4 regions of the Pseudomonas sp. R2-7-07 genome follow, and region 2 is predicted to be linked to each of the others. Evidence: predicted binding sites of a transcription regulator. Region 2 holds the regulator's gene; each other region holds the start of a gene.
What was found. The regulator sigma-54, encoded in region 2, starts transcription at its own class of promoters, with help from an activator protein. The targets are predictions, from matches to a motif close to ANTGGCATNNANNTTGCTNT.
Positions count from the first base shown of each region.

Region 1: glnK (P-II family nitrogen regulator) is a predicted target of sigma-54. The motif match lies at 6,394-6,413, and genes of this name have one in related genera.
Region 3: C4J86_RS18270 (flagellar hook-length control protein FliK) is a predicted target of sigma-54. The motif match lies at 3,182-3,201, and genes of this name have one in related genera.
Region 4: C4J86_RS13060 (circularly permuted type 2 ATP-grasp protein) is a predicted target of sigma-54. The motif match lies at 4,763-4,782, and genes of this name have one in related genera.

Region 1 covers NZ_CP027759.1:5,585,247-5,593,265, forward strand. The annotation lists gene dapF (diaminopimelate epimerase) at 1-803, shown strand, start outside; gene C4J86_RS25805 (DUF484 family protein) at 817-1,533, shown strand; gene xerC (tyrosine recombinase XerC) at 1,536-2,435, shown strand; gene C4J86_RS25815 (HAD family hydrolase) at 2,432-3,127, shown strand; gene sutA (transcriptional regulator SutA) at 3,400-3,732, opposite strand; gene C4J86_RS25825 (secondary thiamine-phosphate synthase enzyme YjbQ) at 3,835-4,260, opposite strand; gene C4J86_RS25830 (ammonium transporter) at 4,471-5,811, opposite strand; gene glnK (P-II family nitrogen regulator) at 5,847-6,185, opposite strand; gene C4J86_RS25840 (accessory factor UbiK family protein) at 6,608-6,871, shown strand; gene C4J86_RS25845 (YifB family Mg chelatase-like AAA ATPase) at 7,025-8,019, shown strand, end outside.
Region 2 covers NZ_CP027759.1:1,123,984-1,132,002, forward strand. The annotation lists gene C4J86_RS04915 (lyase family protein) at 1-1,011, shown strand, start outside; gene C4J86_RS04920 (hypothetical protein) at 1,039-1,467, shown strand; gene C4J86_RS04925 (superoxide dismutase) at 1,469-2,080, shown strand; gene C4J86_RS04930 (ZIP family metal transporter) at 2,113-3,006, shown strand; gene C4J86_RS04935 (HPr family phosphocarrier protein) at 3,032-3,304, opposite strand; gene rapZ (RNase adapter RapZ) at 3,321-4,178, opposite strand; gene ptsN (PTS IIA-like nitrogen regulatory protein PtsN) at 4,181-4,645, opposite strand; gene hpf (ribosome hibernation-promoting factor, HPF/YfiA family) at 4,656-4,961, opposite strand; gene C4J86_RS04955 (RNA polymerase factor sigma-54) at 5,038-6,531, opposite strand; gene lptB (LPS export ABC transporter ATP-binding protein) at 6,716-7,441, opposite strand; gene lptA (lipopolysaccharide transport periplasmic protein LptA) at 7,441-7,974, opposite strand; gene lptC (LPS export ABC transporter periplasmic protein LptC) at 7,961-8,019, opposite strand, start outside.
Region 3 covers NZ_CP027759.1:3,991,150-3,999,168, forward strand. The annotation lists gene fliN (flagellar motor switch protein FliN) at 1-113, opposite strand, end outside; gene fliM (flagellar motor switch protein FliM) at 157-1,125, opposite strand; gene fliL (flagellar basal body-associated protein FliL) at 1,135-1,635, opposite strand; gene C4J86_RS18270 (flagellar hook-length control protein FliK) at 1,847-3,133, opposite strand; gene C4J86_RS18275 (Hpt domain-containing protein) at 3,237-3,581, opposite strand; gene C4J86_RS18280 (fused response regulator/phosphatase) at 3,612-5,330, opposite strand; gene C4J86_RS18285 (STAS domain-containing protein) at 5,327-5,632, opposite strand; gene fliJ (flagellar export protein FliJ) at 5,728-6,177, opposite strand; gene fliI (flagellar protein export ATPase FliI) at 6,181-7,539, opposite strand; gene fliH (flagellar assembly protein FliH) at 7,529-8,019, opposite strand, start outside.
Region 4 covers NZ_CP027759.1:2,879,548-2,887,566, forward strand. The annotation lists gene C4J86_RS13050 (ATP-dependent DNA helicase) at 1-2,103, shown strand, start outside; gene C4J86_RS13055 (alpha-E domain-containing protein) at 2,230-3,180, opposite strand; gene C4J86_RS13060 (circularly permuted type 2 ATP-grasp protein) at 3,183-4,592, opposite strand; gene C4J86_RS13065 (hypothetical protein) at 4,942-5,487, shown strand; gene C4J86_RS13070 (hypothetical protein) at 5,573-5,788, shown strand; gene C4J86_RS27055 (hypothetical protein) at 5,800-5,934, shown strand; gene C4J86_RS13075 (glycosyltransferase family 32 protein) at 5,970-8,019, opposite strand, start outside.

The sequences.
Region 1 (8,019 bases), 1.3 Mb from region 2:
GGCTGGGCAATGACTTCATGGTTCTCGACCTGGTCAGCCAGCACGCACACATCCTGCCCAAGCACGCCAAACAATGGGGCGACCGGCATACCGGTGTCGGCTTCGACCAATTATTGCTGGTGGAAGCGCCGACCAACCCGGAGGTGGATTTCCGTTATCGGATCTTCAACTCCGATGGCTCTGAAGTGGAACAGTGCGGCAACGGTGCGCGCTGCTTTGCGCGCTTCGTGCTGGACAAGCGCCTGACCGCCAAGCGCCAGATTCGCGTCGAAACCAAGGGCGGCGTGATCGAACTGGATATCCGCAGTGACGGCCAGATCAGCGTCAACATGGGCGCGCCACGCCTGGTGCCGGCGGACATTCCGTTCCAGGCGCCCGAGCAGGCCCTCAGTTATGCGCTGGAGGTGGACGGTACCCGCGTGGATATCGCCGCCGTATCCATGGGCAATCCCCATGCGGTGCTGCGGGTCAATGACATCAACAACGCGCCCGTGCATGAACTGGGGCCGAAGATCGAACATCACCCGCGCTTTCCGGCGCGGGTCAATGTGGGCTTCCTGCAGGTGATCGACCGTTCCCGCGCGCAATTGCGTGTTTGGGAGCGCGGCGCCGGCGAAACCCAGGCCTGCGGCACCGGTGCCTGCGCCGCTGCCGTGGCCGCGATCAGCCAGGGGTGGATGGATTCGCCGCTGCTGATCGACCTGCCGGGTGGGCGCTTGTCCATCGAATGGGCAGGCCCTGGCCACCCGGTGATGATGACCGGGCCGGCCTCGCGTGTATACGAAGGACAGGTCCGTCTATGAGTGAGCCAAGCCAATGACCGATAAGCCTCAAGTACCCGCACAAATCACCCCAAGTGAAAGCCTGGAGGCCGCTGCAGTCGCGGCGTACCTTGAGGCTCATGCGGATTTTTTCGTCGAGCACGAGCAATTGCTTCCGGCCTTGCGCATCCCCCACCAACGCGGCGATACCGTGTCGTTGGTGGAGCGGCAAATGCAGATCCTGCGCGAGCGCAATATCGAAATGCGCCACCGGCTTTCGCACCTGATGGATGTGGCCCGCGACAACGATCGCCTGTTCGACAAGACCCGTCGCCTGATCCTGACCCTGATGGACGCCGCCAGCCTGGAAGAAACGGTGATGGCCGTGGAAGACAGCCTGCGCCAGGACTTCCAGGTGCCGTTTGTCAGCCTGATCCTGTTCAGCGATAACCCGATGCCGGTGGGTCGCTGGGTCAGCGGTGGCGAAGCGCAAACCGCCATCGGCGGCCTGCTTTCCGAAGGCAAGACCATCAGCGGCACCCTGCGCGAGCATGAATTGGACTTCCTGTTTGGTGCCGAACAGCGCCAACAGATCGGCTCCACCGCCGTGGTTGCCCTCAGCCACCAAGGCCTGCATGGCGTACTGGCCATCGCCAGCCGCGATCCCGCGCATTACAAAAGCTCGGTGGGCACCCTGTTTTTGACCTACATCGCCGAAGTGCTGGGCCGCGTCTTGCCGCGTTTCACCACTGCCCTGCGCGCGGTGCGCTAGCCATGGAACGGCAACTGGACGCTTACTGCGCTCACCTGCGCAACGAGCGCCAGGTGTCGCCTCATACCCTGGAAGCCTACCGGCGGGACTTGAACAAGGTCCTGGCCTATTGCGAAAAGCAGCAGATCGCCAGCTGGAAAGCCCTGGATATCCAGAGCCTGCGCAGCCTGGTCGCACGGCTGCACCAGCAAGGCCAGTCCTCGCGTAGCCTGTCGCGCCTGCTGTCGGCGGTGCGCGGCCTCTATCACTACCTGAACCGCGAAGGCCTGTGTGACCACGACCCGGCCAATGGCCTGTCGCCGCCCAAAGGCGAGCGCCGCCTGCCCAAGACCCTGGACACCGACCGCGCTCTGCAACTGCTGGACGGCGCGGTCGAGGATGACTTCCTGGCGCACCGCGACCAGGCGATCCTCGAGTTGTTCTACTCCTCGGGCCTGCGCCTGTCCGAGCTGACCGGCCTGAACCTCGATCAACTGGACCTGGCGGAGGGGCTGGTGCAGGTGTTGGGTAAAGGCAGCAAGACGCGGGTGCTGCCCGTCGGCAGAAAAGCCCGTGAAGCCCTGCAACTGTGGTTGCCGTTGCGCGCGCTGGCCAATCCGCAGGACGACGCGGTATTTATCAGCCAACAAGGCCGACGCCTGGGGCCACGGGCCATTCAGTTGCGCGTAAAAGCCGCCGGCGAGCGCGAACTGGGGCAGAACCTGCACCCGCATATGCTCAGGCACTCCTTTGCCAGCCATATGCTGGAGTCGTCCCAGGACCTGCGCGCAGTACAGGAGCTGCTCGGCCACTCCGACATCAAGACCACGCAGATCTACACCCACCTCGACTTCCAGCACCTGGCAACGGTGTATGACAGCGCCCATCCACGGGCCAAACGCATCAAGGGCGGCGACTCATGAGCATCAAGCTGATCACCTTCGACCTGGACGACACGCTCTGGGACAACGTACCCGTCATCATCAGCGCCGAAGCGTCAATGCGCGAATGGTTGGCGCTCAACGCATCCAAGGTCGGCGACTTGCCCCTGGAGCATTTCGCCAGCCTGCGCCAACAGGTGCTGCAACGTCATCCTGAACTCAAACACCGCATCAGTATCCTGCGCCATCGGGTGTTGATGCATGCGTTTGAGGAGGCAGGTTATCCACAGCCTGAAGCCACGCAAATGGCCGACGTGTGTTTTGAAGCGTTCATTCATGCGCGGCATCAACTCACCGTCTTCCCCGAAGCCGAGCCCATGCTCAAAGCCCTGCGCCAGCACTTCCTGCTAGGAGTGATCACCAATGGCAATGCCGACGTACAACGCGTAGGCCTGGCCGACTACTTTCACTTTGCCTTGCGTGCCGAGGATATCGGCATCGCCAAGCCGGATGCGCGGTTGTTTCAGGAGGCATTGCAGCGCGGCGGCGTGAAGGCCGAAGCGGCGGTGCATGTTGGCGATCATCCGGGCGATGACATTGCCGGGGCGCAGCAGGCGGGCCTGCGAGCAGTGTGGTTCAACCCGGCGGGCAAGGCGTGGGAAGGGGATAAACTCCCGGATGCGCAAATTCGCAGCCTGACGGAGCTACCGCAATTGCTCCGCAGCTGGCAGTAACACCAGCGATCCAAATGTGGGAGGGGGCTTAAAGGGGTTCCCTGTAGGAGCGAGCTTGCTCGCGAAAAACGCCCAGGCAACGCGTTCATTCTGGATGAACGAGGGAGCCCTGAGTTCTTCGCGAGCAAGCTCGCTCCTACAAAAAGCCTTCACTGACTGACATTAGGGCTTGCACCTCCCACATCTGGATCACCACAACGCTCGAATAAATCAGCGGGCATGAAAAAACCCGCAGCGACGGCGGGTTCTTTCTTACAAGCAGGTAGCTGACCTCAGATAGGACGGCTGCCGTATTTGTTATCCGGCTTCTTCGGTGGATCAGCCACCACGTTGGGCTCGACCTCGACCACTTTGCCGCCTTTGGCGAGGAATTCTTCCATCGCACGGGCCAGGGCATCGCGCTCTTTGTTCTTGGCTTCAACGCTGGGCAGTTCGTCTACCGAAACAGCAGCCTTGGCCTTGCCTTTGGCTTTGGGCGCGACATCATCGCCAGCACTGTCATCAAGGTCTTCAGCAACGTCATCAGCCGCCGCTTCAAGACTTTCCTCAGTGTCGTCTTCGTCACCTACTTCGAGGTCGTCGTTTTCCAGATCATCGTCGCTCATGTTCTACCTCATGACTTGCGAAAAGCAGATTAGTTATAGCCCAGCTTCACCCTCTGTCGAGGTCGCCGGAAAAAAATCAACATCCACTGGATCACCAGTGGCTTATGCCCCTTCACCGTGCAAGGTGGCGAGGACTTTACGAGCACCGCCATGATCACGGTGCTCGCCCAGATAAACACCTTGCCAGGTCCCCATCGCCAAGCAGCCAGCCTTCACCGGCAAACTCAGCTGGCAGCCCAGGAGACTGGCCTTGAAGTGCGCCGGCAGATCATCCGGACCTTCGTCGTTGTGTTCGAACCCTGCATGGCCTTGCGGTACCAGCAAGTTGAAGAAACGCTCGAAGTCACGGCGAACCGCCGGATCGGCATTCTCGTTGACCGTCAACGAGGCCGAGGTGTGCTGCAGCCACAGATGCAACAGGCCCACGCGACACGCCTTCAATTCAGGCAAGCCGGCAAGCAACTCGTCGGTCACCAGGTGAAAGCCCCGGGGCTTGGCCCGAAGGGTAATCAGGGTCTGTTGCCACATACAGTTCTCCGCCCATCGGCGCGCATTCTAGCGCGCTCTGGAAAAAAACAAAGTGCCGAATACGCCTACATGCCTGTAAGACATTCGCACCCTTAAAAGTGCCGTGTGGATCCCATCACAAAGTTGACGAAAAACCCATGCCACTTATAGGCAGAGACAAACGCCAGACAAAAAAATGCCCGGCAAGCCGGGCATCTTTTTTTTGCGTACTTACAGGTTGTAGCCGCGCTCGTTATGTTGCGCCAGGTCGAGACCGACCGCCTCTTCCTCTTCGGTGACGCGCAGGCCCATGACCATGTCCAGCACCTTGAGGATGACGTAGGTGACGATCGCCGTGTAGATCACGGTGAAGCCGACGCCTTTGCACTGGATCCACACCTGGGCGGCGATGTCAGTGGTAGCGGCGTTGAAGCCACCCATCGACGGAGCCGCGAACACGCCGGTCAGGATCGCGCCGAGGATACCGCCGATACCGTGCACGCCGAAGGCATCCAGGGAGTCGTCGTAGCCCAGCTTGCGCTTGAGGGTAGTGGCGCAGAAGAAACACACCACGCCCGCCGCCAGGCCAATGACCAGGGCGCCCATCGGGCCCACGGTGCCAGCCGCCGGAGTAATCGCAACCAGGCCTGCCACCACACCCGAGGCGATGCCCAGTGCGCTCGGCTTGCCGTGGGTGATCCACTCGGCGAACATCCAGCCCAGCGCCGCAGCAGCGGTAGCAATCTGGGTAACCAGCATCGCCATGCCGGCCGTGCCGTTGGCTGCGGCAGCGGAACCGGCGTTAAAGCCGAACCAGCCGATCCACAGCATGGCCGCGCCGATCAAGGTGTAACCCAGGTTGTGCGGGGCCATCGGGGTGGTCGGGAAGCCTTTACGTTTGCCGAGCACCAGGCACGCCACCAGGCCAGCCACACCGGCGTTGATGTGCACCACGGTGCCACCGGCGAAGTCCAGCACGCCCCAGTCCCACATCAGGCCGCCGTTGCCGCTCCAGACCATGTGCGCAATCGGCGCATAGACCAGCGTGAACCAGATGCCCATGAAAATCAGCATCGCGGAGAACTTCATGCGCTCGGCGAAGGCACCGACGATCAGCGCCGGAGTGATGATGGCGAACGTCATCTGGAAGGTGATGAACACCGCTTCCGGAAACAGCGCCGCAGGCCCGGTAATGCTGGCTGGAGTGACCCCTGCCAGGAACGCCTTGCCCATGCCGCCGAAGAAGGAGTTGAAGTTGACGACGCCCTGCTCCATACCGGTGGTATCGAACGCAATGCTGTAACCGTAGACGACCCACAGGATGCTGATCAGGCCAGTGATGGCAAAGCATTGCATCATCACCGACAGAATATTCTTGGAGCGGACCATGCCGCCGTAGAACAGCGCCAGGCCAGGAATGGTCATGAACAGCACCAATGCGGTGGCGGTCAGCATCCAGGCAGTGTCGCCGGAGTTGAGGACTGGAGCCGCCACTTCGTCTGCCGCCATTGCAAGGCCTGGCATTACGATGGACAACAGGGCTCCGAGCCCTGCGAATGTACGCAGAGTCATAGTGTTTTTCTCCTGGGGCGTTGGGGTTTGGCGGCTTAGATTGCGTCGGTATCGGTTTCGCCGGTACGGATGCGGATAGCCTGTTCCAGATTGACCACGAAGATCTTGCCGTCACCGATCTTGCCGGTGTTGGCGGCCTTGGTTATCGCCTCGATAACCCGGTCAAGATCCTTGTCGTCAATGGCGACATCAATCTTCACCTTCGGCAGGAAATCGACCACATATTCCGCGCCGCGATACAGCTCGGTATGACCCTTCTGCCGACCGAAGCCCTTGACCTCAGTAACGGTAATGCCCTGCACGCCGATCTCGGACAGTGACTCGCGTACGTCGTCCAACTTGAACGGCTTGATGATGGCAGTGACTAGCTTCATGAAAACTCTCTCCCGAATTGGTGGACTTGCCCCAGGAAAACAAACCCGTCTCAAGTCTAAGCGCAGTGCCTGGCTTTGTAACGCATCGTCGCCTCGGCATTTACCGTAGCGACGCCAGCGAACCACTGGTGACGAAACCTGTACCCCTGATCCGTCGGCGCACTGCATTCGTCACAGCGACTGCATCAGTGCATGGGTCATGATCGTCTAAGCAGAAACCTTGCCAGCTCCGTAAAACTCACTGAAATCAGTCCATTGCCCACTCATGCCCATCTGCAGGGCGTTCCGGCGGTGGCGATGCGCATCAAAACAGTGCGCAAGCGCCCATCCCGATGCGCGAAAAGCGTGCGCATCAGGGCCGTGAAAAGACTATAGACGCTGCGTGATACACTGCCGGCCAACAGTTTTCCGGAATATTTCCCATGCTCGCGCCCAAAGACTTCCTCGACGCCCTGAGCGGCCACGCCTCTCGCCTGTTCAGCGGCGACACTCCGCTGCCCCGCAATGAAATCGAAAGCCAGTTCAAGGCACTGCTGCAAAGTGGCTTCAGCAAGCTCGATCTGGTGAGCCGTGAAGAGTTCGACAGCCAGATGGTGGTGTTGGCCCGCACACGTGCGCGGCTTGAAAGCCTGGAGGCAAAAGTGGCGGAACTGGAAGCGCGCCTGACGCCACCCACCGCCGAATAAACGCAATCAGTGCGGGAGGGGGTTTGCCCCCTCCCACATTTGCCCTGCGTTTTTGCCTGATACGTTCTGTAAAACCTCCCCCGCTTTGCTTTTTCCACCCTCGTCTACCCTTGAATAACCCGCAGGAAGCGGCCTCCCATTCAAGGATCGAGCATGTCCCTCGCCATCGTCCACAGTCGCGCCCAGATCGGCGTTGAAGCCCCCGTCGTCACGGTTGAAGTGCATATGGCTAATGGCTTGCCATCACTGACGCTGGTGGGCTTGCCGGAGACGGCGGTAAAGGAAAGCAAGGACCGTGTACGCAGCGCCATTCTCAATTCGGCCCTGCAATATCCGCCGCGTCGCATCACCCTCAACCTCGCGCCCGCCGACCTGCCCAAGGACGGCGGGCGTTTTGATTTGGCGATTGCCCTGGGGATCCTGGCGGCCAGTATGCAGGTGCCGGCGTTGATGCTCGATGACGTTGAGTGCCTGGGCGAGTTGGCGCTGTCCGGCGAGGTACGCGCGGTGAAAGGCGTGTTGCCGGCCGCATTGGCGGCGCGCAAGGCCGGGCGCACCTTGATAGTGCCCAGGGCGAACGCTGAGGAAGCGTGCCTGGCATCGGGATTGAAGGTGATTGCGGTGGACCACTTGCTGCAAGTGGTGGCGCACCTGAACGGGCATGTACCGATCGAGCCCTACCAGTCGGACGGCTTGCTGTATTTGAACAAACCTTACCCGGACCTCAGTGAAGTACAGGGCCAGTTGGCTGCCAAGCGTGCCTTGCTGATCGCGGCTGCGGGGGCGCACAACCTGTTATTCAGCGGGCCGCCCGGCACTGGCAAGACCTTGCTCGCCAGCCGCCTGCCGGGGTTGCTGCCACCACTGAGTGAGCACGAAGCGCTGGAAGTCGCGGCGATTCAATCGGTGGTCAGCCTGGCGCCGTTGAGCCATTGGCCGCAACGGCCGTTTCGCCAGCCGCACCACTCGGCGTCGGGCCCCGCGCTGGTCGGCGGCGGATCGAAACCGCAACCGGGGGAAATCACCCTGGCCCACCACGGCGTGCTGTTCCTCGACGAGTTGCCGGAGTTCGATCGCAAAGTCCTGGAGGTGCTGCGTGAGCCACTTGAGTCGGGGCATATCGTGATTTCCCGCGCCCGCGACCGGGT
Region 2 (8,019 bases):
AACCCCAATGACCACGTCAACTGCGGACAAAGCAGCAACGACATCATCCCGACCACCATTCATGTCAGCGCCGCGCTGGTGCTGCACGAGCAAACACTGCCGGCCTTGCTGCACCTGGTGCAGGTGATGGAGCAAAAGGCCGAAGCGGTCCACCCGTTTATCAAGACCGGTCGTACTCACTTGATGGATGCCATGCCGGTGCGCATGAGCCAAGTGCTCAATGGCTGGGCGCAGCAGCTCAAGGCCAATGTCGGCCACCTGCAAGACCTGCTGCCGGCGCTGCAGGCGTTGGCCCAGGGCGGCACGGCGGTAGGCACCGGCATCAACGCACACCCGGAGTTTGCCGCACGCTTCAGCCAGCACCTGAGCCAGCTGACCCAGGTGACGTTCACGCCGGGCAAGAACCTGTTTGCGTTGATTGGCTCCCAGGACACCGCCGTCGCCGTCTCCGGCCAGTTGAAAGCCACCGCTGTATCGCTGATGAAGATCGCCAATGACCTGCGCTGGATGAACTCCGGCCCGTTGGCCGGCCTCGGCGAAATCGAGCTGGAAGGTCTGCAGCCGGGGTCATCGATCATGCCGGGCAAGGTCAATCCGGTAATCCCGGAAGCCACGGCCATGGTGGCTGCCCAGCTGATTGGCAACGACACGGTGATCACCGTCGCCGGCCAATCCGGCAACTTCGAGCTGAACGTGATGCTGCCGATCGTCGCCCAGAACCTGCTCAGTAGCCTGGAGTTGCTGGCCAACGCCAGCCGTTTGCTGGCGGACAAGGCTATTGCCAGCTTCAAGGTCAACGAAGCCAAACTCAAGGAGGCGTTGTCGCGCAACCCGATTCTGGTCACCGCCCTCAATCCGATCATTGGTTACCAAAAGGCCGCTGAAATCGCCAAGCAGGCTTATCAGCAGGGTCGTCCGGTGATCGATGTCGCCCTCGAACACACCGACTTGCCGCGCAGCCAACTGGAAGTCCTGCTGGACCCGGAAAAGCTTACGGCGGGCGGCGTGTAATCACCGACCCTGTTTTGGAGGCTCACCATGGAGCACTGGAAACGCACGATCGAACGGGCCAATCGCTGTTTTATGGCGGGCGAGCTGGTAGACGCCCGCGAGGCCTACTTGCAAGCCCTGGCCCTCGCCCAGGTGTTGTTCGAACGCTGGGCGGATGCCGACGAAGCCGTGGCGGCTTGCGTCATTTCCCATCACAACCTGGCAGACCTGCACCTGCGCCTGAACCAGCCTGAAGAAAGCGCGGAATACCTCTGCGCCATTCACCAGCGTCTACTGCAGGCCATGCAGGACGCGCGGCTCAGTTCGCAGTTGCGCGAGGCGGCGTTGCGCCAGAGCAGCAAAACCTACGTCGAACTGTTGAATTTCATCAGCGATCACGGCGAGTACCCGCGCACCCATCGCTTGCTGGGCAGCGCCGCTTCGCAGCCGACCCCCTCTCACTATGGAGCACATTGATATGACCTACACCCTGCCGGCTTTGCCTTACGCCTACGACGCCCTCGAACCCCATATCGATGCGCAAACCATGGAAATTCACTACACCAAGCATCACCAGACCTACATCAATAACCTTAATGCTGCGGTCGAGGGCACCGAGTTCGCAGGCTGGCCGGTGGAGAAGCTGGTTTCCAGCGTTGAAAAATTACCGGAGCAATTACGCGCTGCCGTGGTCAATCAAGGAGGCGGGCATGCCAACCATTCGCTGTTCTGGGCGGTCATGTCGCCCACAGGTGGCGGAAAACCTGAGGGGGAACTGGGCAAGGCGATCGACGAGCAACTGGGTGGCTTCGACAGTTTCAAGGAGGCCTTTACCAAAGCGGCGTTGACCCGTTTCGGCAGCGGCTGGGCCTGGTTGAGCGTCACCCCGCAAAAGACCTTGGTGGTGGAAAGCAGCGGCAACCAGGACAGCCCGCTGATGAGCGGCAACACGCCGATCCTCGGTTTGGACGTTTGGGAGCACGCTTATTACCTGCTGTATCAAAACCGACGACCGGAGTACATCAATGCATTCTATAGCGTCATCAATTGGCCGGAGGTTGCCGCGCGCTACCAGGCCGCTTTGGCCTGATATTCACCCTATAACAAGATCTAAGGCCGACTATGGGTACTGAAACACTGGCGATTAGCAGCGTGCGATTATTTCGCTACGCGTTAGGCTCCCTGCTTGTATTAGTCGGTACGGCATTGCTGGTGGCCAATGGGCTGGCCTGGCTCGACCTGGAGCCACGCATCTTGCGCGCCTTGCAGGGCGGGGCGATCTGCGCACTCGGCACCGCCCTGGGCGCGGTGCCGGTGCTGGTGATCCGCCGAATGCCAGCGGCGTTGAGCGATACCTTGCTGGGGTTTGGGGCGGGGGTCATGCTGGCGGCGACTGCCTTTTCGCTGGTTGTGCCGGGCATTGCCGCCGCTGAGAGCCTGGGATTGTCGCCCTGGGGCGCGGCTGGCTTGATCAGCTTCGGCATTATGCTGGGTGCATTCGGGCTCTATCTCGTGGACCGCAAGGTCTCCGGCGCCAGCCCGGAAATGCTGGTGGGCACGCCGGATAAGCCGGTTATCCCACCGCGCATCTGGCTCTTCGTGTTTGCCATCATTGCCCACAACATCCCGGAAGGCATGGCCGTGGGGGTCTCTGCGGGTGGCGGCATGGCAGATGCAGACAGCCTCGCCATGGGCATTGCTCTGCAGGACGTACCGGAAGGCCTGGTGATCGCGCTGGTATTGGCTGGGGCGGGGATGTCGCGGATCAAGGCGTTCCTGATCGGCGCTGCGTCCGGTTTAGTCGAGCCGGTCTTCGCAGTGCTGTGCGCGTGGCTGGTGAGCCTTGCCGAAGTGCTGTTGCCCCTGGGGCTGGCGCTGGCTGCTGGCGCGATGCTGTTGGTGGTGACCCATGAGGTCATCCCCGAGTCACGCCGAAACGGTCACGATAAGCTCGCCAGCCTGGGGCTGTGCATCGGGTTCTGCTTGATGATGGTGATGGATACGGCGTTGGGATGAAGCTTGTTCCTACAGCGGAAGGCGGTTATTCGCCTTCATCAAAGTAGTTATTGATCAACTTCACCAGCGCGTCCATGGCTTCCTGCTCTTGTTCGCCTTGGGTTTCCAAGTGGATCTTGGTGCCTTTGCCTGCGGCAAGCATCATCATCGCCATGATGCTTTTACCGTCGACCATCGATTCGGGCGTGCGCCCGGCGCGTATCTGGCAGGGGAACTGCCCGGCAACGCCGACAAACTTGGCTGAGGCGCGGGCGTGCAAGCCCAGCTTGTTGATGATTTCAATTTCCCGAGCCGGCATCGCAGTGGTGTTCCTTTCAGCTAAGGTCGCGGTGGCGAACCTGGACATTCTTGAGGGTTTGTTGCAGCACCTGGCCGAGCCGTTCCGTCAGGTAAACGGAGCGGTGGTGACCACCGGTGCAGCCGATGGCAATGGTGACATAGGCGCGATTGCTCGCGGCAAAGCGCGGCAACCATTTGAGCAGGTAGGTGGAGATGTCCTGGAACATCTCTTCCACATCCGCTTGTGCCGCCAGATAGTCGATCACGGGTTGATCGAGCCCGGATTGATCGCGCAACTCCGGCTTCCAATAAGGATTGGGCAGGCAACGCACGTCGAACACCAGGTCGGCGTCCACCGGCATGCCACGCTTGAAGCCAAATGACTCGACCAGAAACGCTGTGCCAGGCTCCGGCTGGTTCAGCAATCGCAGTTTGATCGCATCGCGCAGTTGGTACAGGTTCAAGTTGGTGGTGTTGATCTTCAGATCGGCCAGATCGATGATCGGCCCCAGCAGCTTGGTCTCGTCCTGGATAGCTTCCGCCAGGGAGCGGTTGGCGCTGCTGAGCGGATGGCGTCGACGGGTTTCGGAGAAACGCTTGAGCAGGGTTTCTTCGTCGGCATCCAGGTACAGCACGTCGCAATGAATATGCTTGGCGCGCACTTCCTCAAGCAGTTCGGGGAAGCGCGAGAGATGGCTGGGCAGGTTGCGGGCGTCGATTGACACGGCAACCAGCGGTTGCGCCAGTTCGGTATGGATCAAGGCGCGCTCGGCCAATTCCGGCAGCAGGCCGGCGGGCAGGTTGTCGATGCAATAGAAGCCGCTGTCTTCAAGCACATTAAGGGCAGTGCTCTTGCCCGAGCCGGAACGGCCACTGACGATGATCAAACGCATGATTATTGCCCGCTTTGCTCATCCAGGACGACCTGATACAACGCCTCATTACTTTCGGCACTGCGCAGTTTATCGCGTACTTCCTTGCGGTCGAGCATGCTGGCGATCTGCCGGAGCAGTTCCAGGTGCGCATCGGTGGCAGCTTGTGGGACCAGCAGAACGAACAGCAGGTCGACCGGAGCGCCGTCGATGGCATCGAAATCGATGGGGTGATCCAGGTGCAGCAGTGCGCTGACCGGAGTTGTGCAGCCTTTGAGGCGGCAGTGGGGGATGGCGATGCCGTTGCCAAAACCGGTCGAGCCAAGTTTTTCACGGGCGATCAGAGCCTCGAAGACATCTTGCATCTCCAGGTCAGGCACTTGGCTGCTGATCAGGTTGGCAATTTGTTCGAGGGCTTTTTTCTTGCTGCCGCCCGGCACGTTCACAAGGGAACGGCCGGGGGTCAGGATGGTTTCAAGTCGGATCATGGGGGGAGAGTTAACGACCTGTACCTTGCATCAGGTGCAGATTCTTTTCCTTATGCTTTTTGAGTTGGCGGTCAAGCTTGTCGGTGAGCAAGTCGATCGATGCATACATGTCTTCATGCTCGGCGTTAGCAACCACTTCGCCACCGGGTATCTGCAGGGTCGCTTCAATTTTCTGCTGAAGCTTATCGACCTTCATGATGACCTGCACGTTGGTGATCTTGTCGAAATGTCCTTCAAGCTTTTTCAGCTTCTGTTCGACGTATTCGCGCATGGGTGGGGTGACTTCTACATGGTGTCCACTGATGTTGACTTGCATACAGCTTCTCCTTCGTTGCCAGTGCATAAAGCGGCAGGCGAAAAGCGCCTGCCACTGGAACGCTGTGCCCCGCCCGTCACATCAAACGCTTTCGCTCGCTGGAAGGCGCGATCCCGAGAGACTCGCGGTACTTGGCGACGGTTCGACGGGCGACCTGAATGCCTTGTGCCTCCAGTAAACCAGCGATCTTGCTGTCACTCAACGGCTTTTTCTGATTTTCCGCGGCAACCAGTTTTTTGATGATCGCGCGGATCGCCGTGGACGAGCATTCGCCGCCTTCGGAGGTGCTTACATGGCTGGAGAAAAAGTATTTCAGCTCATAAATACCCCGTGGGGTATGCATGAATTTTTGCGTGGTCACCCGTGAAATCGTCGATTCGTGCATGCCGACCGCTTCAGCGATGTCGTGCAGTACCAAGGGCTTCATTGCCTCGTCGCCATATTCCAGGAAGCCGCGCTGGTGCTCGACGATCTGGGTGGCCACTTTCATCAGGGTTTCGTTGCGGCTTTGCAGGCTCTTGATGAACCAGCGTGCTTCCTGCAGCTGGTTGCGCATGAAGGTGTTGTCGGCGCTGGTATCGGCGCGGCGCACGAAGCCGGCGTATTGCGGGTTGACCCGCAGACGTGGCACCGACTCCTGGTTCAGTTCCACCAACCAGCGTTCGTTGTCCTTGCGCACGATTACATCAGGCACGACATATTCGGCTTCGCTGGACTCGATCTGCGAGCCCGGGCGAGGATTGAGGCTCTGAACCAGCTCGATAACCTGGCGCAGCTCGTCTTCCTTGAGCTTCATGCGGCGCATCAGCTGGCTGTAGTCGCGGCTGCCGAGCAGGTCGATGTAGTCGCTGACCAGGCGCTTGGCTTCAGCGAGCCACGGGGTTTTGGCCGGTAGCTGGCGCAATTGCAGCAGCAGGCACTCGCTGAGCGTACGGGCGCCAATGCCGGCGGGTTCGAATTGCTGGATACGGTGCAGGACGGCTTCGATCTCGTCCAGTTCGATATCCAGCTCCGGGTTGAAGGCCTCAAGAATTTCTTCGAGCGTTTCGTCCAGATAACCCTGGTTATTGATGCAGTCGATCAGGGTGACGGCGATCAAGCGATCGGTGTCGGACATCGGCGCCAGGTTCAGCTGCCACAGCAGGTGGCTCTGCAGGCTCTCGCCGACCGACGTACGGGTGGTGAAGTCCCATTCGTCATCGTCATTGCTGGGCAGGCTGCTGGCGCTGGTCTGGTAGACGTCTTCCCATGCGGTGTCCACCGGAAGCTCGTTGGGAATGCGTTCGTTCCATTCGCCGTCCTCGAGGTTGTCCACCGTAGGGGCGGTTTCCTGATAGGACGGTTCCTGTACATCAGGATTGGGCTTTTGCTCGATATTGTCGGCCAAGGGGTCGGTGTTGTCGAAGTCGTCGCCTTCTTCCTGGCGTTCGAGCATCGGATTGGACTCCAGGGCCTCCTGGATTTCCTGTTGCAGGTCCAGGGTCGACAATTGGAGCAGGCGGATGGCCTGTTGCAGCTGCGGTGTCATCGTCAGCTGCTGGCCCATTCTCAGGACTAGCGATGGTTTCATGGCAGGGGCTTAACACCTTATTCGCCGGCGCAATGCGCCATCCACGACAGGGCGCGTGAGCGCCAAACATAAGCAAATTATATGCCTGATATCGGGGCCTTTGCCTAGAGCGCGGTAACAATAAAAAAGCTGAGTTTTTTATTGACTCGCTCGCGCGCTCGCAAATGGCCCGATATCACCGTGTTTACAGGCGGAACTCGTGACCCAGATAAACTTCTTTCACCAGTTCGTTGGCCAGGATAGTCGCGGAATCCCCTTCGGCAATCAGCTGCCCATCGTTGACGATATAAGCGGTTTCGCAGATATCGAGGGTTTCACGGACGTTGTGGTCGGTGATCAGCACACCGATGCCCTTGGCCTTGAGGTGGTGAATGATCTGCTTGATGTCGCCCACCGAAATCGGGTCAACGCCAGCGAACGGTTCGTCCAGCAAGATGAATTTGGGGGCAGTTGCCAGGGCGCGGGCGATCTCCACGCGGCGACGCTCACCACCGGACAAGCTCATGCCGAGGTTGTCGCGAATGTGGTTGATGTGGAATTCCTGCAACAGGCTTTCCAATTCCTGGCGGCGGCCGTCGCGGTCGAGTTCCTTGCGGGTCTCGAGGATTGCCATGATGTTGTCGGCTACCGACAGTTTGCGGAAGATCGACGCCTCCTGCGGAAGATAGCCGATACCTGCACGCGCACGGCCGTGCATCGGCTGGTGGCTGACGTCCAGGTCATCGATCAATACACGCCCCTGGTCCGCCTGGACCAGCCCGACGATCATGTAGAAGCAAGTGGTCTTGCCGGCGCCGTTGGGGCCGAGCAGGCCGACGATCTGGCCGCTGTCGATCGACAGGCTCACATCGCGTACCACCTGACGGCTTTTATAGGCCTTGGCCAGATGCTGGGCTTTCAGGGTTGCCATTACTCGGCCTTCTTCTTCGGCTGGATGACCATGTCGATCCGTGGGCGAGGCGCGGTGACCTTGTTGCCATTGGCGCGACCCGCCTGGGCGACCTGGGTCTGGGTGTTGTAGACGATCTTCTCGCCTTCGGTGGAGTTACCGTCGGCACTCAACACCTTGGCCTGGTCGATCAATACGATGCGATTTTGCTGGGCATGGTACTGGATAGTCTTGCCATAGCCTTTCATCGGCCCTGGGTCTTCTGCCTTTTGCTTCTGCTCGAAGTAAGCCAGGTTGCCCACCGAGGTCACGACGTCGATATCGCCGGCCTGGGTGCGAGTCAGTGTCACCGTATTACCGGTGATCTTCATCGAGCCTTGGGTGATGATCACGCCACCGGTGTAGGTCGCGACGCCTTGCTTGTCATCCAACTGCGCATCGTCAGCCGAGATGTGGATCGGTTGCTGGCTATCGTTCGGCAGAGCCCAGGCGCTCACGCTTCCCAGTGCTGCGCCCAGACCGAGCAAAATAGGGAGGGTTTTAACGAGCCTCATACTGTCCTCTTACGTTCGATAGCAGGTGTATCCTGCTTTCTTTCA
Region 3 (8,019 bases), 2.9 Mb from region 2:
AGCAGCGCGTCGATATCGTCCTGGCCGACATCGCCGGTTTCTTCCAGGGCCGCAGCCCACTCGTCAGCCAGGGCCTGGTCTTCGGCGGAAGTGTTTTCGTGTTCGGTAGCCATTACATGTCCTCGGCGCAGCAAACAATCATGAATAGGGGGTGCATCAGCGGCGATTGATCGGTTCAATCACCTGCAACGCCAGGTTGCCCTTGTGGGAACCGAGCTTGACCTTGAACGACGGCACACCATTGGCGCGCATGATCAGTTCTTCCGGCAGTTCGACGGGGATCACGTCACCCGGCTGCATGTGCAGAATGTCGCGCAGGCGCAGCTGGCGGCGGGCCACGGTGGCGCTCAGGGGTACGTCGACGTCGAGCAGGTCTTCGCGCAGGGCCTTGACCCAGCGTTCGTCCTGGTCGTCGAGGTCGGACTGGAAACCGGCGTCGAGCATTTCGCGTACCGGCTCGATCATCGAGTACGGCATGGTCACGTGCAGGTCGCCGCCACCGCCATCGAGTTCGATGTGGAACGTCGACACCACAATGGCTTCGCTCGGCCCGACGATATTGGCCATGGCCGGGTTCACTTCCGAGTTGATGTACTCGAAATTGACTTCCATGATCGCCTGCCAGGCTTCCTTCAAGTCAATGAAGGCCTGCTCCAGCACCATGCGCACCACGCGCAGTTCGGTGGGCGTGAATTCACGGCCTTCGATCTTGGCGTGACGGCCGTCGCCACCGAAGAAGTTGTCCACCAGCTTGAACACCAGCTTGGCGTCGAGGATGAACAGCGCGGTGCCGCGCAACGGCTTGATCTTGACCAGGTTGAGGCTGGTGGGAACGTACAGCGAGTGCACGTATTCACCGAACTTCATCACCTGCACACCGCCCACCGCCACGTCCGCCGAACGGCGCAGCATGTTGAACATGCTGATGCGGGTGTAACGGGCGAAACGTTCGTTGATCATTTCCAGGGTCGGCATGCGTCCACGGACGATGCGATCCTGGGTGGTCAGGTCGTAACTTTTGACGCTGCCGGGTTCGGCAGCCATTTCGGTCTGTACCAGACCATCGTCGACGCCATGCAACAGCGCGTCGATTTCATCCTGGGACAGCAGGTCTTGCACGGCCATGTCGTGGTCCTACTGCAATACGAAGTTAGTGAAGAGCGCCTGCTCGACCACGACTTTGCCGAGCTCTTTCTGGGCCACTTCCTGCACGCTGGCAGTGACCTTCTGGCGCAGCATTTCCTGGCCCACCGCAGTGGCCAGGCTGTCGAAGCTCTGCCCGGAGAACAGCATCACCAGGTTGTTGCGGATCACCGGCATGTGCACCTTGAGCGCGTCCAGGTCCGCCTGGTTGCGCGCCAGCAAGGTGATGCTCACCTGCAAGTAGCGTTGGCGACCGTTCTGGTTGTAGTTGGCGACAAACGCCGGCAGCATCGGCTCGAAGATTGCCGGTTGCTTGACGTTAGTGGCGGCGTCGGCAGCGGGAGCCGGCTTGCTGGCACTGCTGTGCATGATGTACCAGGTGCCACCCACCGAGGCGCCAATGGCCAGGAGCAGGCCCAGCACAATCAGCAGGATCAGCTTGAGCTTGCCTTTGCCTGCGGGGGGAGTTGCTGCGTCGTCGCTCTTCGCCATGCCAATAATCCGTCACTATTCTGGGATTCATAGATCTACGGAAAGGCAGGAGCAAGTGTTATGCCAGAGTTGTCTGGCACCAGGGCAACACCAATCAAATGTGGGAGGGGGCTTGCTCCCGATAGCAGTGTGTCATTCAACAAATCTGTTGCTGATACACCGCAATCGGGAGCAAGCCCCCTCCCACATTTTGATCTCTGTTCGGCTTGGGTCAGGCGTAGTAGTCGACAGCGCTGGAGCCGATCACACTGCTCACCACCGGCGCGACGGCGGCCGCCACTTCGCCAGAGTCGGCAGCATCGCCAGCGCTACTGCGGCCGCTACTCACGCCCCGCGCCTGGCTCTGCTGTTGCTGCTGCTCCTGCCCGCGAGACTGGTCGGACACATTCACGTCCACCTGCCCCATGCCTTGCTGGGCGAACATCTCGCGCAGGCGCCCGGACTGGCTTTCCAGCGCTTCACGGACCACCGCATGGCCGCTCATGAAGCTCACTTGGGCCTGCTGGTCGGGCGTCATGTTGACCTTGATGTCCAGGCGCCCCAGTTCGGCCGGCTGCAGCTGGATTTCGGCCGACTTGAGGTTGGCGCTGGAGAGGTACATCACGCGGTTGACCACTTCTTCGGTCCAGCCGCTCTGGTGCATGGCCAGCGGGGCGTTGGTCACCGGCGGCAAGGCGTTGGCGGTTTTCGGCGTGGCGGCCTGGGTCAGCGCGGCGAGGCGGTTGGCAAAGTCATCCACGCGGGTGTCGCTGCTGGCGTCCTTGAGGTCCTTGAGGCCGTCATCGATCAGCGCGCCGAAGGCTTTGTCGCCGCCCTGGCCGGTGCTGTCCTTGGTGGCTTGTTGATCGACCATAGTGGCCAGGCCTGCCGCGAAGTTCTGCGCGGCGGTCGGTTGATCCAGGGGCGTGGCTGGCGCAGTTTTCTGTGGCGCCTGGCTGCTGGCCGATACATGACCGCCCTGCTCCATCGCCAAGCGTACGGCGGGCATCGCATCCAGGGGGTCGGCTTCGGGGTCGAAGGCCGGTGACTTGGCCTGGTCGCTCACGGCAACGGGGGCGGCGGCGACCGGCTGGGGCTTGTCATCTTCCACGACCGCCACAGGCGCTGGCGTTTCCACCGGCACGGCAGCGGGTGTGATCGTGGCGATCAGCGCGGGGTCGACCGGCGGATCGGCCGGCGGCTGTTGCGCCAGGGACGGGTCGGCGGCTGTGTCGGCGGCGTCCTCGTCGGCCTTGGCCGGCTTGGCAGGCAAGGGATTGCCGCTATCGGCAACCGCCGGCGTGCTGGCGGCAGATTGATCGCCGGCTGCCGTCGGTGCCGACTTGCCTGGGGCGTCGGCGGTTTTCAAGGCAGATTTGGCGCCTTGGTTGGCGAACACTTGAGCGAAGCCAGGGCCCTTGTCCCGTGGGTCCGCAGCCGCTGCCACAGGGGTGGCGGCAGGCGCTTGAGGCTTGGCCGCGGGGGCAGCCTGAAGAAGCGAATTAGGGGCGACTGGCATAGGTAAAGGTCTCCACTGCATGGGGTCGGGGATGCAGTATCCAGAGATAGAGCAAGAGTCGGGCCAAGTCGCCCTGGGCAGCTAAATCGCGGTTTGAAGTGCTTCAGAGACTGAAGCGCTGCCGCTCCGACTCATACAGCGGCCGGACCAAGGCAAACTCATGATCGATCTGATCGACCAGGGCCCCGAGGTCCGCCGTCGTCCCAACAGACTCCACTTCCAGGCGCTGACACAACTGCGCCAGTCGCACCGCCCCAAGGTTGCCGCTGCTACCCTTGAAGCTATGGGCGATGCGCCCCAGCGCCTTGGCGTCATCACGCGCTTTGCGCAAGGCGGTGACGCGCTCTTCGGAGTCATGAAGGAAGGTCTCCAGCAACCGTGGGTACTCGTCCTCCATCACCTCCTGCAAGCCCGACAGCACGTCAGGGTCCAGATGAATCTCAGCCACTTGCTCGCTCCTTGATCAAGAATCGGCGGATTATGCCAGAGCCTCCCAGCAAAACTCCACGCAGACACTGCGCCCGCCATCGGACCAGCGTACCGCGCTGCAAAGTTGACGCACCAGGCTCAAGCCGCGGCCAGACAGACGGTCAGCATCCAGCGGCCGCGCCAGCACCTCGTCAACATCGAAGCCAGGCCCGCTGTCCTCGACACGCAACGTCATCTTGCCGCCCTTTGCAGTCGGGGACACCTGCACATGTATGCGGATATGGCCGCTGTTCAATTGCGCCAGCCGCTCGTTGCGCAGGCGGTAGTACTGCGCAAACCCTTCGGCATCTTGCTTGAGCTGTGAATCCAGCCCCAGTACCCCATGTTCGAGGGCATTGGCATACAACTCGGCCATCACCGTGTAGAGCGCACCGCTCTGCTCACGCAGGCCGTGGACCTCCAACAGTAATTGCAGCAGATAGGGCAATGGGTTGTAGCGCCTGAGGGTCTGCGCGCGAAATTCAAAACTCACCGACCAATTCAGCGGGCACGACTGGCCACTGTCGGAATACATCGGTTCCGCCACGCGCAGCGGTTGGCCGGACAGCAAGGTGATTTCAACCATGCTGACGTCGTCCCGTGCCTCACCGCGAAATGCCGCCAGCGCCTGCTCGATATCCTCGAACAAGCGGTCGGGCTCGCGGTTGGCGGCAAACACCTGCTGCAAACGCTCGGCGCCGAACAACTGGTCATTGGCGTCGGCGGTGTCCAGCACCCCATCGGAGAGCAGGAACACCCGGTCGCCCAGGGCCATGGGCCAGACTTCGGTGCTGTCATCGAATGCCTGGGCCGACAGCACGCCCAACGGCAGATGCCGCGACATCAACGGCGTGCGCTTGCCGGTAGCGACCTCATGCACATAGCCCTCGGGCATGCCGCCGTTCCACACCTCCACCACGCGCCGCTCGGTGCTCAGGCACAACAGTGTGGCGCAGCAGAACATGTCCACCGGCAGGATGCGCTTGAGCTTGGCGTTCATCTCGCGCAGGGTCTGCGTCAGCCCATAGCCCTTGGCGGTCATGCCATAGAACACTTCGGCCAGGGGCATGGCACCGATGGCCGCCGGCAGGCCGTGGCCGGTGAAATCGCCGAGCAACACGTGCATGTCGCCGGACGGCGTATAGGCCGCCAGCAACAGGTCCCCGTTGAACAGTGCATAGGGCGATTGCAGGTAGCGGATATTCGGCGCCGCGTTGATGCAACCCGAATGCGCGACCTTGTCGAACACGGCCTTGGCGGTGCGCTGCTCATGTAACAAGTAATCGTTGTGACGGGCGATCTGGTCACGCTGCTGCAGCACCGTGGCTTGTAGCCGCCGCAGGCGGTCCATGGCGTTGATCTTGGCGGCCAGAATCAACTGGTTATAGGGCTTGGGCAGGAAATCGTCGCCGCCGGCGTCCAGACACTCGGCCAGTGCGGCGCTTTCGCGCAGCGAGGTCAGGAAGATGATGGGGACCAACTGCTCGCCCGCCAATTGCTTGATCCAGCGCGCGGCGAGAAAACCATCCATCACCGGCATCATCGCGTCCATCAACACCAACTGCGGGCGCTCGCGCGCAAACACCTCAACGGCTTGCTCGCCATTGGTCGCGGTGAGCACATGGTGACCCTGACGCCGCACGATGGTCGACAACAACAGCAAGTCGGCGGCACTGTCTTCGGCAATCAGGATGGTCAGCGGCTCGGATAAGGGCGCCAGGACTCTCACGAGATATCGAAAAGCTTGTCGAAATTTGAAATGGCGAGGATTTTGCGCACGTCCGTGTTGCTGTTGGTCACGCGCACGTCTGAATTATCGCCACCGGCATGGTCCCGCAGCAGCAGAAGCATGCCCAGGGCCGAGCTGTCCATATACGTGGTTTCTTTCAGGTCCACGACGTACGACTCAGGCACCTTATAGAACCGCTCGTAGGCATCACGAAATGCCTGGTGGCTGCCGAAATCGAATCGGCCCTTGATCGTGATCGTCAACTTCTTCCCATCCAGGGATACATCTGGCTCGATCGACATGTGACTGCTTCCTTGTCATTGGCACTAGACACAAGGTGTAGCAGCTGAACTGGATGTGAGCAACACAGCATTTCAAATGTGCCCTGTTTCGCTGGTTAGAACTGTTCCTGGCGGGGCAGGCGCTGGGACAGCTCGTCGAGCAACTTTTGTTCACGCTTGTCCTCAATGGCCCGCGCTTCGTCGAGATAGCGCTGCACCAATTTGCGCAAACCTTCGACGCGGGCGAACGCCGCTTGCCAGCTTTCGCGCGCCTTATCGAGGTTGTTCTGGTGCCAGGCCAGGCTCTGGCGCTGTTGGCCGACGGCGGTTTCCAGTTGGTTGAGAAAGCCCTGGTACCCCATCAGCCACTGGCCCGACACGCCCTTGCTGCCGCGCTCGATCCACTGTTGCTGATACTCGAGGCGAAAGCGCTCGAGGTCGCCCAGCTTGCTTTCCGCCAGGCGCACCTGGCCCTGGAAATAGCCCAGGCGCTGCACAGCGGTCTTTTCGGCCTTTTCGGCCATTTCCACCACCGGGGCCAGGCGCGCGGCGCGACTGTTGGCCATGGCTTAGCCGCCTGGCGCGGGGGCGAAGATGGACTGCAGATGCGCTTCGCTTTCGCCCATGCTGATCTTGTCGTTCAGCCCCTGGCGCAGGTAGGTCACCAACTGCGGTTGCAGCGCAATGGCCAGGTCGGTCTCGCGATCGCCACCGGCGACGTAGGCGCCAACGCTGATCAGGTCGCGGCTCTGCTGATAACGCGACCACAGCTGCTTGAAGTATTGCGCGCGGGCCATGTGTTCCGGCGTCACCACCGCCGGCATTACCCGGCTGATGGACGCCTCGATATCAATGGCCGGGTAGTGCCCTTCTTCGGCCAGGCGCCGCGACAGCACGATGTGCCCGTCAAGCACGCCCCGCGCCGAGTCGGCAATCGGGTCCTGCTGGTCATCGCCTTCGGACAACACGGTGTAGAACGCGGTGATCGAGCCCCCGCCGGCCTCGGCATTACCGGCCCGCTCCACCAGCTTGGGCAGCTTGGCGAACACTGACGGCGGATAGCCCTTGGTCGCCGGCGGCTCGCCGATGGCCAGGGCGATCTCGCGCTGGGCCTGGGCGAAACGGGTGAGCGAGTCCATCAGCAACAGGACATTCTTGCCCTTGTCGCGAAAATATTCGGCGATGCGCGTGCAATACATGGCGGCGCGCAGGCGCATCAGCGGTGCGTCATCCGCCGGAGAGGCGACGACCACCGAACGCTTGAGCCCTTCCTCACCGAGGCTGTGCTCGATGAATTCCTTGACCTCACGGCCACGCTCGCCGATCAGCCCGACCACGATGATGTCGGCCTCGGTAAAGCGCGTCATCATGCCCAGCAACACCGATTTACCCACACCGGTACCGGCGAACAGGCCCAGGCGCTGGCCGCGACCGACCGTCAATAAACCGTTGATGCTGCGTATGCCCACGTCCAGCGGCACGCTGATGGGGTTACGGTTGAGCGGGTTGATGGTGGGGCCGTCCATCGGCACCCAGTCCTCGGCTTTCATGCCGCCCTTGCCATCCAGCGCGCGACCGGCGCCGTCGAGTACGCGGCCGAGCATGCTCATGCCCATCGGCAGGCGCCCGGTGTCGGCCAGCGGCACTACGCGGGCACCGGGGGCGATACCGGCGAGGCTGCCCACCGGCATCAGGAAAATCTTATTGCCGGAAAAGCCCATCACTTCGGCTTCGACCTGCACCGGGTGGTAGCTGTCGTCGTTGATCACCATGCAGCGGCTGCCCATGGCGGCACGCAAGCCTTCGGCTTCAAGGGTCAGGCCGACCATGCGCAACAGGCGCCCTTCAAGGATCGGCTGGCCGGGCAACTCAGTGGCCTCGGCGTAGCTGCCCAGGCGTTTGGCGAAGCTGGTGCGGTCAAGGCGCATCGGTGGCGTCCAGATCAACGCTCAGATCAGGCTCGGCCGGGTGCAGCACCTGCTCATGCAACTGGTCGAGCAATTTGGTCATGATCTGGCTGATGCGGGTTTCCACCGTGGCATCGATGCGGCTGTGCTCGGTCTCGACGCGGCAGCCACCGGGCTGCAACGCCGCGTCCTCGACGATGCGCCAGGTTTCTTCATGGCGCTCGCGCAAGGCTTTGACCTGCTCGAAATCCTGCGGGTTGATATACAGCCGCACATTGCCGACACCCAGGGGCAGCAGCTTGAGGGCCTCGCGCATCACGCTTTCGATCTGGCTGGAATCCAGCACCAGTTCACGCTGGATCACTTGGCGCGTGATGTGCTGCACCAGGCCGACCATGGATTTTTCCAGCTGCGCGTCCTGTTCGGCGATGGGGGCGAACAGGTTGCCCATCAAGCGCTCCAGGCTGGCCAATTGACCACTGAGGGCTTCTTCGGCTTCCT
Region 4 (8,019 bases), 1.8 Mb from region 2:
GCGCTCGAAGGCGAGTATCAGCAACTCAAGGTACGCGGCAGGGCGGACGGCTATGACCCGGACAGCAATCGCCTCGAAGAAGTAAAAACCTATCGCGGTGACCTCCAGGCCCAGCCGGCCAACCATCGGCAACTGCATTGGGCCCAGGTCAAGGTCTACGGCTGGTTGATGTGCCAGAAGCTGGGGCTTGATGAGATCGAGCTGGCGCTGGTGTACTTCGATATCGTCGGCGAGGGCGAAACCCTGCTCAAGCAACGCTTTGCCGCGCCCGACCTCGAACACTTCTTCAACCAGCAATGCGCGCTGTTTCTGCGCTGGGCCCACCAGCAGATGCAGCACCGTGAAGCGCGCAACCGCGCCGCGCAGAGCCTGGCGTTTCCCCATGCCGAGTTTCGCAGCGGCCAACGCGCGCTGGCCGAATCGGTGTACAAGGCGGTGAGTACCGGCCGCTGCCTGATGGCCCAGGCGCCTACCGGCATCGGCAAGACCGTCGGTACGCTGTTTCCGATGCTCAAGGCCCTGGCACCACAGCAACTGGACACGGTGTTTTTTCTCACCGCCAAAACCCCCGGTCGCAAGCTGGCGCTGGATGCCGCCCAAGTGCTGTACGACAGCAGCCCCGACTTGCCTTTGCGGGTGCTGGAACTGGTGGCGCGGGACAAGGCGTGCGAGCACCCGGATAAAGCCTGCCACGGCGATTCGTGCCCGCTGGCCAAGGGCTTTTACGACCGCTTGCCCGCCGCGCGCCAGGCGGCGTCCGGGGTTCGCCTGCTTGATCAACGTAATCTGCGCGAAGTGGCGCTGGCCCACGATGTGTGCCCGTATTACCTGAGCCAGGAAATGGCGCGCTGGACCGACGTTGTGGTTGCTGACTACAACTACTATTTCGATTTTGGCGCGATGCTCTTCGGCTTGGCCCAGCTCAACCAATGGCGCGTCGCAGTGCTGGTGGACGAAGCCCATAACTTGGTCGAGCGCGCGCGTTCGATGTACAGCGCGAGCCTCGATCAGTACAGCCTCAAGACCCTGCGCGAAAGTGCGCCCGAGGTGCTGAAAAAGCCCTTGCAGCGCCTGAACCGTGAGTGGAACGCCTTGCACAAGGACCAGCTCGCGGCGTATCAGGCCTACGCGGCCAAACCCGACAAGCTGCTCCAGGCCCTGAGCCTGTGCGCCAGCGCCATGGGCGATTACTTCAACGAGCATCCCGAAGCCCTGAATGGCGACCTGCAAGCCTTCTACTTCGAAGCGCTGCAATTTGCCAAGGTGGCCGAGCTGTTCAATGAGCACTTCATCTTCGACATCAGCAAGCGCACGTTCAGCGGCAAGCGCAGCAGCTCGACCCTGTGCCTGCGCAACGTGGTGCCGGCCGAATTCATCCGGCCCAGGTTGACCGCCGCGCGCAGCAGCGTGCTGTTTTCCGCAACCCTGAGCCCACGCCACTATTACGCCGACCTGCTCGGGCTGCCGACGGATACCGCCTGGATCGACGTCGAATCGCCGTTCCAGGCCGAGCAATTGCGGGTGAGTATCGTCGAGCGGATCTCCACGCGCTTTGTGCATCGCCAGGCGTCGCTGGAACCCATTGTGGCCTTGATCGCCCGGCAATTTGCCGAGCAACCCGGCAACTACCTGGCGTTTTTCTCAAGCTTCGATTACCTGCAACAGGTGGCGCAGTTGATGGCCGAGCGTCATCCGCAGATCGCGCTGTGGTTGCAGTCGCGGGGCATGGCCGAGGCGCAGCGCCAGGCTTTTCTGGACCAGTTCACCCAGCACAGCCAGGGCATCGGCTTCGCGGTGCTGGGCGGCGCGTTTGGCGAAGGCATCGATTTGCCCGGTGCGCGCCTGATCGGGGCGTTTATCGCCACCTTGGGCTTGCCGCAGCTCAACCCGGTGAATGAACAGATGAAGATTCGCATGGGCGCGATCTTCGGCGCGGGGTATGACTACACCTATTTGTACCCCGGTATCCAGAAAGTCGTGCAGGCGGCGGGGAGGGTGATCCGCAGCCAGCACGACCGCGGGGTGGTGATGTTGATCGATGACCGCTTTGGCGAGGCGCGGGTGCGGCAGTTGTTGCCCAGGTGGTGGTCGATTGATAGCTGACAGGTGGACTGCGGTCCATGTGGGAGGGGGCTTGCTCCCGATAGCGGTGGGTCAGCTACAAATAGGCTGGCTGATACACCGCCATCGGGAGCAAGCCCCCTCCCACAGTTTTGATCTGGGGTGCGCTTAGACCACTTCCAGATACGAGCTTTGTATCGACCGCGCCAACTCGCGCACGCTGTCGATAAAGTCCGTCAGCCGTGTGTGCAGCCCGTCTTCCAGGATCTCATCGATGCCCGTGTACCTGAGCCGCGCCTCGAACTCCGCCGCGAGGCGCTGCGCCGTGCGCCCGTAGCTGCCGGGCAGGTCGGCGAGGATATGGCTCAGTTCCTCGATGCACGCATGCAGCGAGCGCGGCACATCACTGCGCAGCAGCAGCAACTCCGACACCGAGCGTGCATTCAAGGCGTTCGGGTACAACTCGGTATACGCCTCGAACGACGATAACGCGCGCAGCAGGGCGCTCCACTGGTAATAACCGCGTGCCGACAGGTCGCTGACTTCCTCGGACTCTTCACCAAACATCTCATAACGCGCATCCAGCAGGCGCAGGGTGTTATCCGCGCGCTCGACAAAGGTGCCCAGGCGAATGAATCGATAGGCGTCATTGCGCATGATGGTGCCGGAGGTGGCGCCGCGAAACAGGTGCGAGCGTTGCTTGACCCAGTCACAGAAGTGGCTGATGCCGTGTCGCGCCAGGCCGCCGGCGGCGATGCTGCGCATTTCCAGCCAGGTGGCGTTGAGGTTTTCCCACATGTCGGCGGTGATGCGTCCGCGCACCGCATGGGCATTGCTCCGGGCGGCGCGCAGGCAGTTGTAGATGCTCGCCGGGTTTTCTTCATCCAGGGCGAAGAAATGCAGCATGCGTTCGGCGTCCAGTTGCGTGTGGCGCTCCAGGTAACTGTCCAGGGTGCCGCTGCTGAGCAGTGACATCGCCAGTTCGTCCAGCCCATCGCTGCGCCCGGCCTGGGGCATCAACGACAGCGAATAGCTGACTTCCAGCATGCGCGCCAGGTTCTCGGCGCGTTCCAGGTAGCGGGACATCCAGTACAAGTCTGCGGCGGTTCTACTCAACATACTCAGCCCTCCACCACCCAGGTGTCCTTGGTTCCGCCGCCTTGCGACGAGTTGACGATCAGCGAGCCTTCACGCAACGCCACGCGCGTCAGGCCACCGGGCACCAGGCGCGTTTCCTTGCCCGACAGCACAAAGGGGCGCAGGTCGATATGCCGTGGCGCGATGCCGTTTTCGACAAAGGTCGGGCAGGTCGACAGGCTCAGGGTCGGCTGTGCAATGTAGGCGTGGGGCCGGGCCTTGATGCGCTGGCGGAAGTCCTCGATCTCGGCGGCGCTGGACGCCGGGCCGACCAGCATGCCGTAGCCGCCGGAGCCCTGGGTTTCCTTGACCACCAGGTGCTCAAGGTTGGCCAGCACATGGGACAGCTCCTCTGGTTTGCGGCACTGGAAGGTCGGCACGTTTTGCAGCACCGGCTCTTCATCCAGATAGAACCGGATCATGGCCGGGACATAGGGGTAGATCGACTTGTCATCCGCCACGCCGGTGCCGATGGCGTTGGCCAGCACCACGTTGCCGGCGCAATACGCCGCGACCAGGCCGGGCACGCCGAGCATCGAGTCGGGATTGAACGCCTCGGGGTCGAGGAACGCGTCGTCAATGCGCCGGTAAATCACGTCCACTGCCTTGGGGCCGTCGGTGGTGCGCATGAACACCTTGAGGTCGTGGACGAACAGGTCGGCGCCTTCCACCAGCTCCACGCCCATCTCCCGGGCAAGGAAGGCGTGTTCGAAAAACGCGCTGTTGAAGCGGCCCGGCGTCAGTACCACCACGTTGGGGTTGTCCAGGCGGCTCGAACTTTTCAGGGTCTTGAGCAGCAGGTTGGGGTAGTGGTCCACCGGCGCAATGCGCTGCTTGGCGAACACTTCCGGGAACAGGCGCATCATCATCTTGCGGTCTTCGAGCATGTAGCTCACGCCGCTGGGGGTGCGCAGGTTGTCTTCAAGCACGTAGTAGGTGCCGTCGCCGTCGCGCACCAGGTCCACCCCGGAAATATGCGAATAGATGCCCCGGTGCAGGTCGAGGCCGACCATTGCCTGCTGATAGCCCTCGTTGCCCAGCACCTGGTCGGCCGGGATGATTCCGGCCTTGATGATGCGCTGGTCGTGGTAGATGTCGGCGAGGAACATGTTCAGCGCGTTGACCCGCTGGATGCAGCCGCGCTCGATCACGCTCCATTCGCTGGCGGGGATGCTGCGGGGGATGATATCGAAGGGGATCAGGCGCTCGGTGTCCTGTTCGTCGCCATAGAGGGTGAAGGTGATCCCGGCGCGGTGGAACAGCAAATCGGCTTCGCGGCGTCGCTGGGCCAGCAGTTCCGGCGGCGTGTTGGCCAGCCAGCGGGAGAAATCCTGGTAGTGCGCGCGGCAAACGCCTTGCGCGTCATTCATTTCGTCAAAGAAAGATCGAGCCATTCCAGTACCTTGTCAGTGCCGAGGGGAGCGCGGGGGGCACTGCCGCTTTTAAACGCATTTTTATGAGCCCGTGGTCGAGGGTGCCAACGGGCCTGGTCCTTACTTTCTTATGGGGTCGGCTCTGGGTCGGGGGGTAACGAATGCTCCTGAATGTGGGCAGATGAATGGTTTAAGCAAGGCGTGTGCCGGAACCGCTGAGGCACGGTGATTATCCCGTGGCGTGGGCGTTTGCCGCCGCTGGCTGCGAGGCGGCCCTCACCACGGCGCCTCAATTTGGTGCACGACAAACTTGAACTTCCCCCTGACGCGCTTCTTCTAATAAGCCTTGAAACCTTGTGGAGCCCCCGTCGTGCCTAGAATCATTTCGCCCAACTCCCCGGAAGCGGCGCTGACCGACCACAGCGAGCACAACGCCAAGATCTTCGGTTCGCCCAAGGACCGTCTCGACTTCTATCGTCGCGAGATCCAGTACGAAACCAGCATCCTGGCCAACCGCACCGACGCCTACCTCACCGCCCAGTCATTCCTGGTCATTGCCTTCGTCTCCGGGATGGGCAATCTCAACCCGGAGTGGGGCAAGCTGTTCACCCTGCTGGTGCCGGCCATTCTCGCCGCGCTGGGGATCCTCAGCTCACTCAACGCCTGGCCGGGCATACGCGCCGCCTACGAGATCATCGATCACTGGCACTACAAGCAAAGCGAGCTGCTGCGCAGTGAACCGGTGATGGGCATGGCCTACGATGACTCGCCGTTGTTTTCCGAAATGGAGTCGACCCACAAGGGCTATCGCAAATCGCTGCTGTTTTCCATGCGCGCGCCTTGGTTATTCATGGGGTTCTGGCTGGTATTGGGCATCTATGCCTTCTACATCCAGGTCGACAACCCATTGCACTGAGCAATCGGACTGAACTTCATCCCGTAACGCGGCGCCTTAGCATTACGGGGTACAGATGCCCCACAGGCCTGTAAAGAGGTGTGCCATGACGACTAACAACGATCCTCAAACCAGTAACCGCAACGACCCAGTGATCGACGGCGGCGAGCCGGCCCCCAGCACTGGCGCCGATGCCCCCAAAGACCCAAAGCCGGCAAGCGACCCAGAGGCCAAGGAAAACGACTACAGTCCAGACTTCAAGCCTGAGCCGCTCGAGCCCAAGCCTGAAACCGATGCTGATATCGATACCCAAGGCGGTTAGAGGAGATGGTCATGTCAAAAGAACTGGACGAAGAACTCAACGATCCTGGAAATGAAGACCCAGGCTCGTTGATGGACGATGCTGAAGTGCCGCTCAACGACCTGGATGAAGCGGCGGACGTCGGCAACACCGAGGAGCAGGACTGATCCGTCCGGACGGGTAGAGGTTGAACGAGGGGCGATCAGCCAGTCTTCCAGGAATGGTCGGCCCCTGGTTTCACGTTGAATTTATGGCGAAGCGGGAAATAATGCTCGCGCATTTTACTGATATGAAGGCGCAGCAGCAGGGGCGGCTTAATACCCCGTTCTCGATATAAGTCCAGGGCTCTCTCTTCGTTGTTGACGACCGGCCCAGACGAGACCAGTTCTCCGTCCACGACATTCGTATCTTTTGAGAACCCTTCCAGTCCCAGCTCATACATATCGGGTCGTTTTGCCTTGAGTGTGTCGTTGAGCAGGGTAGGGCCCGTCGTTTCGAATAGTTTTTTCCCGTATTCGTCGAGATCAGAGGTAAATGCACCACCGTTGATAGACTGCCGGGCCACCGGGCGGTTGTTCACAAAATAGGGTTTGTTCGCGGCAAAGCGCTTGTGCATTTCAGTGATGACTTCTTTCATCAACGGGTTGCCAGGCTGGGTGGCAAAGTTACTGTTGTTATAGAAAGGTTTGAAGTCGGTGGACCGATGCACCACCGGGTGACCGAGCAGGACATCATTGGCCCCCGCCATTAACGCGCCGGAATCGACGTTGGTCTGGATGAGGTCATCGGTGTCCAGGTAAACCCCACCATGCTTGTGCATGATTTGATAACGCGCGATATCCGAAGTGGCCGCCAGGTTTTTACCTTGTCCTTGACGGAAATAATTGTACATTTCATCAGTTTTCAACTGTGTGTAGAGGGCATCCTCCCGAAAGTTCTTGACCGTCACGCCGGGGGCTTTGTCTTTCAGGGTGGTTTTTATCTTTTCAAAAATTTCAGGGGTATCGGCGTCAACATGGATGACTGAGGTGTATCCGGGCGCACGTCGGCTGTTTTTAGCCAGGTTGTCGGCCAAATGGGCGGGGAGGTCCTGGCCGGCCCAAAAATAATGCAAGCTCTGGGGTAAGGGGGTGACCTCTTTCGGGACTTTCGGGATCGCCGAAACATCGACGAATTGGTAGTGATGAGCGTCTGCCTTTTTAGCGCGAAGAAAGTCATTAATGTTGCCTTGCTGCCACGCTCCTTTAGGATTTCGCCAGAAATAGGGAGCGTCCAGGCTTGAAGAGACACCTCGCCAGGCGCCGTGTGTACTGTCAAAGTCGACGGCGTGGTCGGCGCCCTTGACGTTGATCCTGAAAGGCGGGGCAGCGTTTTCCACCACCTTGATTCCGTCCATCGGCACGACATACGTGTTATCGCCCAATTGCCATGGTGTATGAAATTCCTTCGCGCCCCCCAGCAGACCGACAGACCTGGAACGAGGCTCCCACCCGGAAATGCCGAGATCCTTGACCGGTATGTCAGGGCCCTTGCCTGTGGGGTGGAGGATGAATCGCTGGCCGTCCTTGACTTTGGATTCATACAGCGCTCCATCGACCTTCACATATTCCTTTTTACTGCGGCCTTGATACACGTTGCCCTGCAGGCCTTTGCTCGAAAGCTCTCGCGGTTCGATGTAGTTGGCTTGATACCCCAGCAAATCGGCATCCGCGACCCGTACTTCGCCACTGGCCGCTACCCGACTGGGGGTGAAGTCTTTCAATGGAGGGCCGATAGGTTGTTTTTTCAGCGGGTCGTATTGATGCCAATTGCCCTGAAACATCACAACGTTGCCTTCAACGCTCTTCTGTCCGACCTTGAATGTGCCGGCGGCTGCCAAGCCATGGCGCTGGCTGACGGTCGTTATCACGTCGTTGCTGCCGATCGCGTCCAATCCCCCCCGTGGGCCAACACTGAACTGCTCGAGGGACTTGCCATAGGCCTGTTGCGTACGCGGGTCAAACGCAAACCACCTTTGCGTGCCTTCGTCGAATTTGGCCAGGGCAGGAATTTCATTGCCGTTACCGGCCAACTTGTAGGTGCCTTCGGCGATATCGGGCCTTTTGGCCAATTGCAGCAGGTCGACGCTGCGGTGGTGATTGCGCAGGTGGTTAATACCCTTATAGCTTGCGTTGACGGCTTTTTTTCCAAGATGCAGGGCACCTCGCGCTAGATCACCAACCCCGTCCAACGGGTTCAGCGCGCCGAGTGCT